Regions from separate parts of the Kitasatospora sp. NPDC057738 genome, predicted to be linked through region 1. Evidence: riboswitches for the same ligand, from Rfam matches in the RefSeq annotation. Region 1 holds a riboswitch; the other holds the start of a gene.
The links. Region 1 has a riboswitch for S-adenosylmethionine ahead of ACFVGO_RS04115 (IclR family transcriptional regulator). Riboswitches for the same ligand answer to the same signal wherever they lie in the genome.
Positions count from the first base shown of each region.

Region 2: another riboswitch for S-adenosylmethionine. It lies ahead of ACFVGO_RS29925 (aminotransferase class V-fold PLP-dependent enzyme); the one in region 1 lies ahead of ACFVGO_RS04115 (IclR family transcriptional regulator).

Region 1 is NZ_JBHVJT010000005.1:15,373-19,946, forward strand. Features, by position in the region: gene ACFVGO_RS04105 (NADP-dependent oxidoreductase) at 1-394, shown strand, start outside; gene ACFVGO_RS04110 (threonine/serine exporter family protein) at 489-1,742, shown strand; gene ACFVGO_RS04115 (IclR family transcriptional regulator) at 1,785-2,498, opposite strand; SAM riboswitch class I at 2,699-2,841, opposite strand; gene ACFVGO_RS04120 (hypothetical protein) at 2,941-4,014, opposite strand; gene ACFVGO_RS04125 (BTAD domain-containing putative transcriptional regulator) at 4,275-4,574, shown strand, end outside.
Region 2 is NZ_JBHVJT010000067.1:21,868-26,441, forward strand. Features, by position in the region: gene ACFVGO_RS29915 (rhomboid family intramembrane serine protease) at 1-221, shown strand, start outside; gene ACFVGO_RS29920 (Lrp/AsnC family transcriptional regulator) at 218-499, shown strand; gene ACFVGO_RS29925 (aminotransferase class V-fold PLP-dependent enzyme) at 503-1,888, opposite strand; SAM riboswitch class IV at 1,940-2,058, opposite strand; gene trpD (anthranilate phosphoribosyltransferase) at 2,167-3,243, opposite strand; gene ACFVGO_RS29935 (hypothetical protein) at 3,363-3,788, opposite strand; gene ACFVGO_RS29940 (heme-copper oxidase subunit III) at 4,185-4,574, shown strand, end outside.

The DNA.
Region 1 (4,574 bases):
CGTCCGGGACCTGGGCGCGGACGAGGTGATCGACTACCGCACCGCCGACTTCACGCAGGAGGCCCGGGACGTCGACGTGGTCCTCGACCCGCTCGGCGGGGAGGACCGGCTGCGCTCCCTGGAGACGCTGCGGCCCGGCGGCGTCCTGGTGTCGATCCTGCCCCACGACCTCGACGGGCTGGCCGAGCGTGCCGCCGAGTTGGGCGTGACGGCGAAGACCCTGCTGGTCGAGCACGACCGGGCCGGGATGGCCGCGATCGCCGCCCTCGCCGAGTCCGGACAGCTGCGCGTGCACGTCTCCGGCACCTACCCGCTCGCCGAGGCCGCCGAGGCCCACGCCGAGGGCGAGACGGGCCGGGTCACGGGGAAGCTGGTGCTCACCGTCCGCCCGTGACAGCGCCCGGCGGTGTCACGGGCGGACGGTGAGCAGAACCGATCAGACCGGGGCAGAGTCGGACCGATTCGGGCGGGATGGGACGATACCTGCCATGCCAAGCAAGTCTCCCCCGGTCCGGGGCATCGACGCCCCGCCCGACCCGCTCCGCCGTCTGCTGCTCGAACTGGGCGAAGCCCTGCTGGGCGGCGGCCTGCCCGTCCATGACGTCGAAGAGGAACTCCACTGGCTGGGGCGGGCGCTGGGGGCGCCGGACGTACGGGTCGCCGCCCTGACCAACGGGCTCTTCGTCGCGCTGGGGCCGGACGACGCCACCCGGTTCCAGCCGGTCGGCACCGCGCTGCGGTTCGAGCAGACGGCCGACGTCCTCCACCTGGTGCACCGGCTGCGGGCGGGCGAGCTCGACGGGTCCCGGGCGCTCGCCGAGCTGGACGGGATCCGGCGGGCGCCGGCCCGCCGGCCCGCGTGGGTGTCGGACCTCGGGGCGCTGCCGGTCGGGGTGGGGGTCTGTCTCTTCCTGCAGCCGGTGGCGGCGAACGTGCTGGCGGCCGGGCTCGGCTCGCTGATCGTCGTGGGGCTGACCGTGCTCGCCCGGCGGCTGCCGTACCTGCGGCCGCTGCTGCCCGTCACCGCCGGTTTCCTGGTCGCGCTGCTGGTCCTCTCGCTCGCCCGGGCCGGGCTGCTGGAGGGCCCGCTGCGGACCATCGTGGCCACGCTGGCGATCCTGCTGCCGGGCGGACTGCTCGTCACCGGGCTGTCGGAGATCGCCGCGGGTGCGTCCAGCGCGGGTACGGCCCGGCTGGTGTCCGGTGCGGTGCAGCTGGCGCTGTTCCTCGCCGGGGTGGCCGCGGCCGCGACGGCGGCCGGCGTGCCGGCCGCCGCGCTGGCCGACGTACAGGTCGCCAGGCCGAGCTGGTGGGTGATCGCGCTGGGGCTGGCGCTCGCGGTGGCGGGTGTGGTGGTCAGCGTGAACACCCCGCCCTCGGCCGTCCCGTGGATCGTCGTGGTGATCGCGGTCAGCGTCACGGTCCAGGTGGTGGTGGGGTCGGCGCACGGCGCGGCGGTCGGCGGCCTGGCCGGCGCGGTCACCGCCGCGGCCGCGGCCACCCTGGTGCACTGGCTGCCGGGCGGTCCGCTCTGGCAGGTGCTCTACCTCCCGGCGTTCTGGATCGTGGTACCGGGCTCCTTCGGCCTGCTGCACACCGCGCAGATCGAGGTCGGGAACGGCGCGCAGTCGGTGCTGACGGCCGTGTCGGCGGTCTTCGGGGTGTCGATCGGCACCCTGATCGGCTCGGTGATCAGCCGGATCCCGCGTCCCTCCCGCGCCGTGCTGCTGCCCCGGGCCTGAGCCCGGGGCAGGCGGGGCCCCCGACGCGGGCGAAGCCCCCGCTCAGGGGTGGCGCAGGGCCTCGGTGAGCCGGTGGGCGGCCTCGACGACGGCCTGGGAGAGGTGGGCGCCGGGGTGCCGGGTGAGGCGTTCGATCGGGCCGGAGACCGTGACGGCGGCGACCACCCGGTTGGACTGGCCGCGGACCGGCGCGGAAACGGAGGCGACCCCGAGTTCGCGCTCGCCGACCGACTGGGCCCAGCCCCGGCGCCGCACCCCGCTCAGCGCGGTGGCGGTGAAGCGGGCGCCCTGCAGTCCGCGGTGGAGCCGTTCGGGCTCCTCCCAGGCGAGCAGGATCTGGGCGGCGGCGCCGACCTTCATGGGGAGGGTGACGCCCACCGGAACGGTGTCGCGCAGGCCGGTGAGGCGCTCGGCCGCGGCCACGCAGATCCGCACCTCGCCCTGCCGGCGGTAGAGCTGGGCGCTCTCGCCGGTGATGTCGCGCAGCTGGGTGAGGACCGAGCCGGCCGCGGCCAGCAGCCGGTCCTCCCCGGCCGCCGTCGCGAGCTCGCCGAGCCGCGGGCCGAGCATGAACCGGCCCTGGGTGTCCCGGCTGACCAGGCGGTGGTGTTCGAGTGCGACGGCCAGCCGGTGGGCGGTGGGCCGCGCCATGCCGGTGGCGGCGACCAGGCCGCCCAGCGTGACGGGGCCGGCCTCCAGGGTGCCGAGGATCGAGGTGACCTTGTCGAGCACGCCGACGCCGCTCGTGTTCTCCATGTGGGGGTACTCCAGTCTCGGGGCCCGGAGCAGCGGACGGTCGCTGCTCACGGCGGCTCCTGGCGGGGAGCCGGGGGGTGTGGTCAGCGAGGACGGGCCGGGGGAAACGGCCGAATGCCTGCGCCGGGCACGAGACGGGTACGCGAAAGCGCCGGGGCGGGAAGCGCCCGGGCGAAGGACAGCACAGAGAGCACCGTGTCTCCTCATCTTTCCCGCGCCACAGTGGCGACAGGCCGGAGTTGGCACTGCCCCCGGACGGCACGGCGCGTACTTCGGACGCCGGGTCGAACGGGGAGTTGCCGGGGCTTCGTAGGGCCGGTCCCTCCACCCCTCTGGATGATTCGCCAGGAACGATACAAGACTTCCCGGGCCGCTCGGCAAGCCCCCCCACCCCCGACCCCCACCTCCGACTCCCACCCCCGGCCGCCGCCCGCGGGCCCGCTCAGCGGTGGCGCGGCTCCGACAGGCCGGTGCACGGGGCCCGGTCCGGGCCGCCGGGGGCGGTGGCGTCCCAGGCATTCAGGGCGTCGAGGGCGGCGGCGCGTTCGGAGGCCGTCGGCCGGGTGCCCTCGGGGCCGAGCAGGTAGTCGGCGACCGGGGTGAGCAGCAGGGTCGCGTCGCCGGCCGGGAGCAGCAGGGCCTCGTCCCACCGGTGCCGGATGACGGTGCGGCGCAGCAGGGTGCCGTGGCGCGGCCGGAGCGGGCGGTGGCGGCCGCGGCGGCGGCGCCGTTCGGGGGCGACCTCGGTCTCCAGGACGGTGCGCACGTCCCGCAGGGAGCCGAGCGGCACGTGTTCGGCGGCGAGGTCGAGGAGGGCGGCGGCCTCCGGGGCGAGCCGGTAGGCGGCGACCACCGCGGCGGTCTCGACGGGGTCGAAGGGCTGCCCGGCGAGCTGGGCCACGTCGATCACGTCGCCCGCGAGGAAGGCCCGCCCGAGTCCCTCCTCGGCGAGGGCGATCAGGCATTCCACGTGGTCGTCGGCGGCCAGGTAGGGGCGGACCGGGACGGTGGCGAGGTCGCCGGTGAGCGCGGCGGTGGCGACCCGTACCTGGTACCACGGGTCCAGCAGCGGGTCCTCGCCCGGCCAGCGCAGGGTGACGGCGGTGTGCCGGGGCCGCTCGCCGAACAGGGTGACCTCCACGGACTCCACCGGGTGATCGGTGACCAGCCGGTTGACGGCCTGCCAGAGCGTGGCCTCGGTGGGGCTGACGAGGCCGAGCTCGGCCAGCGGCCGGGGCAGGTCGGGCGGGTAGTAGCCGGCCAGTGGCAGGTCGCGGATCGGACGGACCCCGGTGGCGTCGGCGAGGTCGCGCGCGACGCCCGCGTAGCACTCGGCCCGGTCGCGGGCGCGCTGCAGCTCGGCGCGGGCGTGCCGGCCCATCCGGACGCCGTCCCGGGCGAGCGCGGCGAGCACCAGGTACGGGAGGTGGCGCTCGCCCCGGGCGCGGTGGAGCAGGTCGACCGGTCCGGCGGCCGGGTCGACGTCGAGCAGCCGGTGGAGCAGGTCGGTGTTCATGGGGGTCCGCCTCCGAGAGCCGTGGTGGTCGGCCGGACGGCGGCCGGGCGACCGGGGACGTGGCGGGTCCGGCGGTCGGGGCCGGGCCGACTGCGGGCGCCACACCGTCGATTGTGGTCACGGCCGATCAACGCCGGATCACCACCGGGTCGATGATCCCTCGACATCCGCGGGGTGCCGTGGGTTGATAGGGGCTCATCGAATCGGGGGGCGGCACGTGCGCGGACGGGGGCGAGCACATGAGGCGGGCAGGTGCAGGGATGGATGATTTCCGGTTCTCGGTGCTGGGACTGATGAGAGCGCAGCGCGGCGCGACCGCGCTGAAGGTGGGCAGCCCCCAGCAGCAGGCGATGCTGGCGGTGCTGCTGCTGCGGCCGGGCCACGGCGCGAGCGCCACCGACCTGATCGACGCCCTGTGGGGCGAGGAGCCGCCGGGCACCGCGATGACGACGGTGCGCACGTACGCCTGGCGGTGGCGCAAGGTGCTGCACGGCGAGGAACCGGACGCGCCGACCGTACTGACCTCGGTCGGGGACGGCTACCGGCTGGTGCTGCCCAAG
Region 2 (4,574 bases), on a different contig from region 1:
TCCTGCCGCTGCGGTTCCCCGCCTGGCTGGTGCTCGGCCTCTGGTTCGCCCTGCAGTGGTGGTCGGTGCACTCGGCCGGGCCCGGGGTGGCGTACCTGGTCCACGTGATCGGCTTCTCGGCCGGGTTCCTCTACGCCTGCACCGTGGTTCGCCACCCCCCGCGACGACCCGGCCGACGCCCGATACGCTGGCGGCACCCCACAAAGGAGCCCGAACTGTGATCACCGCCATCGTCCTGATCAAGACCAGTGTCGACCGCATCCCGGAGATCGCCGAATCCATCGCCGCCATCGACGGCGTCAGCGAGGTCTACTCGGTGACCGGGGGCTACAACCTGGTGGCGATGGTGCGGGTGCGCCGGCACGACGACCTGGCCGAGGTCATCCCGGGCCGGCTCAACAAGGTCCCGGGCGTGGCCCACACCGAGACCCAGATCGCCTTCCGCACCTACTCCCAGCACGACCTGGAAGCCGCCTTCGCCCTCGGCCTGGACGAGTAACGCTCAGCCCTCGCGCCGCCCCCGGTCGATCTGCACGGTCGCGACGCAGCGCCCGCCCTCGTTGCGGTAGTTCCAGGCCGCCCCGTCCGTGACCAGCTCCCGGACGGCGGTCAGGAAGCGGTCGACGTGCTCGTCCGGCGTCCCGGCGCCGAAGCTCACCCGGATCGCGTTCAGGCTGCGCTCGCCCGGCAGCGAGGGCTCCGGCGCGCCGCACTCGGACGGGGCGACGTCCTCGTCCCCGAGCAGCGTGCGCACCAGCGGGTGGGCACAGAACAGGCCGTCGCGCACCCCGATGCCGTACTCGGCGGACAGCGCGGCCGAGAAGTGCGAGCTGTTCCAGCCCCGGACGACGAAGGACAGCACGCCGACCCGGGCGGAGTCGGAGCCGAACAGGTTCAGCACCTTGACCTGCGGGATCCGCTCCAGCCCGGCCGTCAGCCGGGCGATCAGCTGCTGCTCGCGGGCCTCCAGCGCATCGAAGCCGGCCTCGGTCAGGGCCCGGCAGGCCGAGGCGATCGCGTAGGCGCCGATGACGTTCGGCGAGCCGGCCTCGTGCCGGGCCGGGCCGGTGTGCCACTGCACGGCCACCGAGCCGTCGCTCTCCCGGGCCACCGTCCGGGTCGCCCCGCCGCCGGCCAGGTACGGCTCGGCCGCGTCCAGCCAGTCCGCCCGGCCGGCCAGCACCCCGGCGCCGAACGGCGCGTAGATCTTGTGGCCGGAGAAGGCGATCCAGTCGACGTCCAGCTCGCGGACCGAGACCCGGTGGTGCGGCGCCAGCTGGGCGGCGTCCAGCACCACCCGGGCGCCGTGCCGGTGCGCGGTCCGGGTCAGCTCGGCGACCGGCCACAGTTCGCCGGTCACGTTGGAGGCGCCGGTGACGCAGAGCAGCTTGGGGCCCTCGGGCGCCCCGGCGAGGGCGGCGTCCAGGGCGGCCACCGCCTCGGCCCGGGAGCGCGGCGCCCGCAGGTAGGTGACGCCCAGTCCGGCGTGCGCCCAGGGCAGCAGCGAGGCGTGGTGCTCGGTCTCGAAGGCGAACACCCGGGTGCCGGCCGGAAGGGCCGCGGCCAGCAGGTTGAGCGAGTCGGTGGTGGCCCGGGTGAAGACCACCTGGTCGCCCTCGCGCAGGTCGAGGAACTCGCCGACGGTGCGGCGGCTCTGCTCGAACAGGTCGGTGGACAGCTGGGAGAGGTACCCGGCCCCGCGGTGGACGCTGCCGTAGTACGGCGCGTAGGCGGCGACGTCGTCCCACACCCGCTGGAGCGCCGGGGAGCTGGCCGCGTAGTCCAGCGCCGCGTAACCGACCTTCTCACCGTTGGCGAGCGGGACCTGGACGTCGGCGCCGAGGACGGCGAGCGGGGCGCAGGTCTCGGTGGTGGCGAGAGGGGACATGAGGATGCACTCCTTCAGGGGTGAGGGACCCCGGGAGTGCTAGTCGTCGGGCGTCCGCGCTTGTCGCACGGACGGCTTGCCGTGACGACCCGGTCCTCACCCAGGGCACCCCGCCACGGACGGAGGGTTGCCGGACAGCCAGCTGGGGCTTCGCACTGTCACTCATGACCTGGCCAAGACTCTAGGCCGCGTCCATCGGGTGGTCAAACGGGCATCCAGCATCCGGACAGCGCGGGAGCCCGTGCCGGCGTTCCGGCACGGGCCCCCCAACTACCGCCTCAGATCCGGCTGGTGGCCTCCGACCAGCGTCGCAGCAGGTCCTGCGCGGCACCGGAGTCGATCGCCTCCGCGGCCCGCTCCATGCCGGCCGCCAGCTGCTCGGCGAGCGGCGCCTCGCCGAGGTCCAGCGCGACCAGCGCCGCCGCCGTGTTCAGCAGGACGGCGTCCCGCACCGGCCCGTGCTCCCCCGCCAGCAGCCGCCGTGCGACCTCGGCGTTGTACGAGGCGTCCGCCCCGCGCAGCGCCTCGATGCCGACCAGCTCGATGCCGACGTCCCGCGGGTCGAAGGTGGTCTCGGTGACCACCCCGTCGCGCACCAGCCAGACCTGCGAGGTGGTGGTGATGGTCAGCTCGTCCAGCCCGTCGTCGCCGCGGAAGACCAGCGCCGTCGCGCCCCGTTCGGCCAGCACCCCGGCGATCAGCCCGGCCAGCCGGGTGTCGAAGCAGCCGATGGCGTGCGCGGTGACCCTGGCCGGGTTGGTGAGCGGGCCGAGGATGTTGAAGGAGGTCGGCACCCCGAGGTCGCGCCGCGCGGTGGCGGCGTGCCGCATCGAGGGGTGGAACTTGGCCGCGAAGCAGAAGGTGAGACCGACCTCCTCGGCCACCTCGGCGACCCGCTGCGCGGAGAGGTCCAGCGCCACCCCGAGCTTCTCCAGCACGTCCGAGGAGCCGCTGGCGGAGGAGGCCGACCGGTTGCCGTGCTTGACCACCTTGGCGCCGGCGGCCGCCGCGACGATCGCCGACATGGTGGAGATGTTGACGGTCTTCGCCCGGTCCCCGCCGGTGCCGACGATGTCCACCGCCGGTCCGGGGATCTCCAGCGGCTCGGCGTGCTCGTACATCGCGTCGACCAGGCCGGCGATCTCCTCGACCGACTCGCCCTTGGCCCGCAGAGCGATCATGAACCCGGCCACCTGCACGGGGGACGCCTCGCCGCTCATGATCCGGTCCATCGCCCACGCGGTGGACGCGCGGTCGAGGTCCTCCCCCTGCAACAGCGCGGCCAGGAGGTCCGGCCAGGTGCGGATCACCTGCGCGGGGTCGCTACCGCCGTTCGCAGGGTTCACGTTCACCATGGCTGACTCCAGCTGTTTGTCGGTTCCCCGCTCCGGGGGGACGTCCGTACGGATGGAGCCAGCCTATCGAGCGAAGGGGCCGCTTCTACCCCTCTCTTTTCCAGTTGCCGGGGGGGAATTCAGCGGACGACCGGAGTCCGCTTCGCCAGCCGCGCCCGCAGCAGGGTGGCGACCGCCCCGGCCAGCGCCACCGGCTCCACCGGGCGGGAGATGGCGGCGTCCGCCCGGCTCCAGGCGGCGAGCCAGGAGTCCTGCGGCCGGCCGATCAGCACCAGCACCGGCGGGCAGCCGTAGATCTCGTCCTTGAGCTGGCGCCCGAGCCCCAGCCCCCCGGCCGGAACGGCCTCGCCGTCCAGCACGCAGAGGTCCACGCCCCCCTTCTCCAGTGCCTTGAGCACCGCGGGGGTGGTCGCGCACTCCAGGTAGGACAGTTCCGGAAGATCCTCGGCGGGCCGACGGCCGAGCGCCGTCAGCACCTGCTCGCGGGTGTTGCGGTCGTCGCTGTAGACGAGGACGGTGAGCGTCTCATCGGTCGTGTACGCCATGGACCCTGCTCCCTCAAGTGTGATCCGGACCACGTTCGCCTGATCCGGATGCTACTCCCGATCACCCTCCGCCGAGTCCCCCTCGCGCACGATCCGTCCCGAGCCGCCGCGCCCCGGGCTCACCCGCCCGGAGGACGGCCCGTCACCCGATCCCGTCCAGTCCACCCGTACGGCCGACCCCGGGCCCGTCCCCCTACCTCCCACGGCTGCTCCGACCGTGCAGCGACGCGCCGGGCAACGGGGTCGCAGGCCCCTCCGAGGAACCATCAGAAAAGGGACACGCCGCTGCTCAACCCCCGTCCGGGCACCCCGGCACCCCCCAAGGGGGCATACCGCACGCACCGGACACTCCGAGGGACACCCCCCGACGTGAAGACGGAATAAGGGACCGACATAATGTCCGTCGTGGCGACAGCAACAGCAGTAGAAACCGGGCACGCGCACGGATCGGTCAACCGGCCGAACATGGTCAGCGTCGGAACGATCGTCTGGCTCAGTTCCGAGTTGATGTTCTTCGCGGCCCTCTTCGCGATGTACTTCACGCTCCGCTCCGTCAAGGGGCCGGAGTTCTGGACCGAGAAGGCCCACGCCCTCAACGTGCCCTTCTCCTCGGTCAACACCACGATCCTGGTGCTCTCCTCGCTCACCTGCCAGCTCGGCGTGTTCGCTGCCGAGCGCGGTGACGTGAAGAAGCTCCGGGCGTGGTTCATCCTCACGTTCGCCATGGGCGCGGTCTTCATCGGCGGCCAGGTCTTCGAGTACACCGAGCTGGTCAAGAAGGACGGC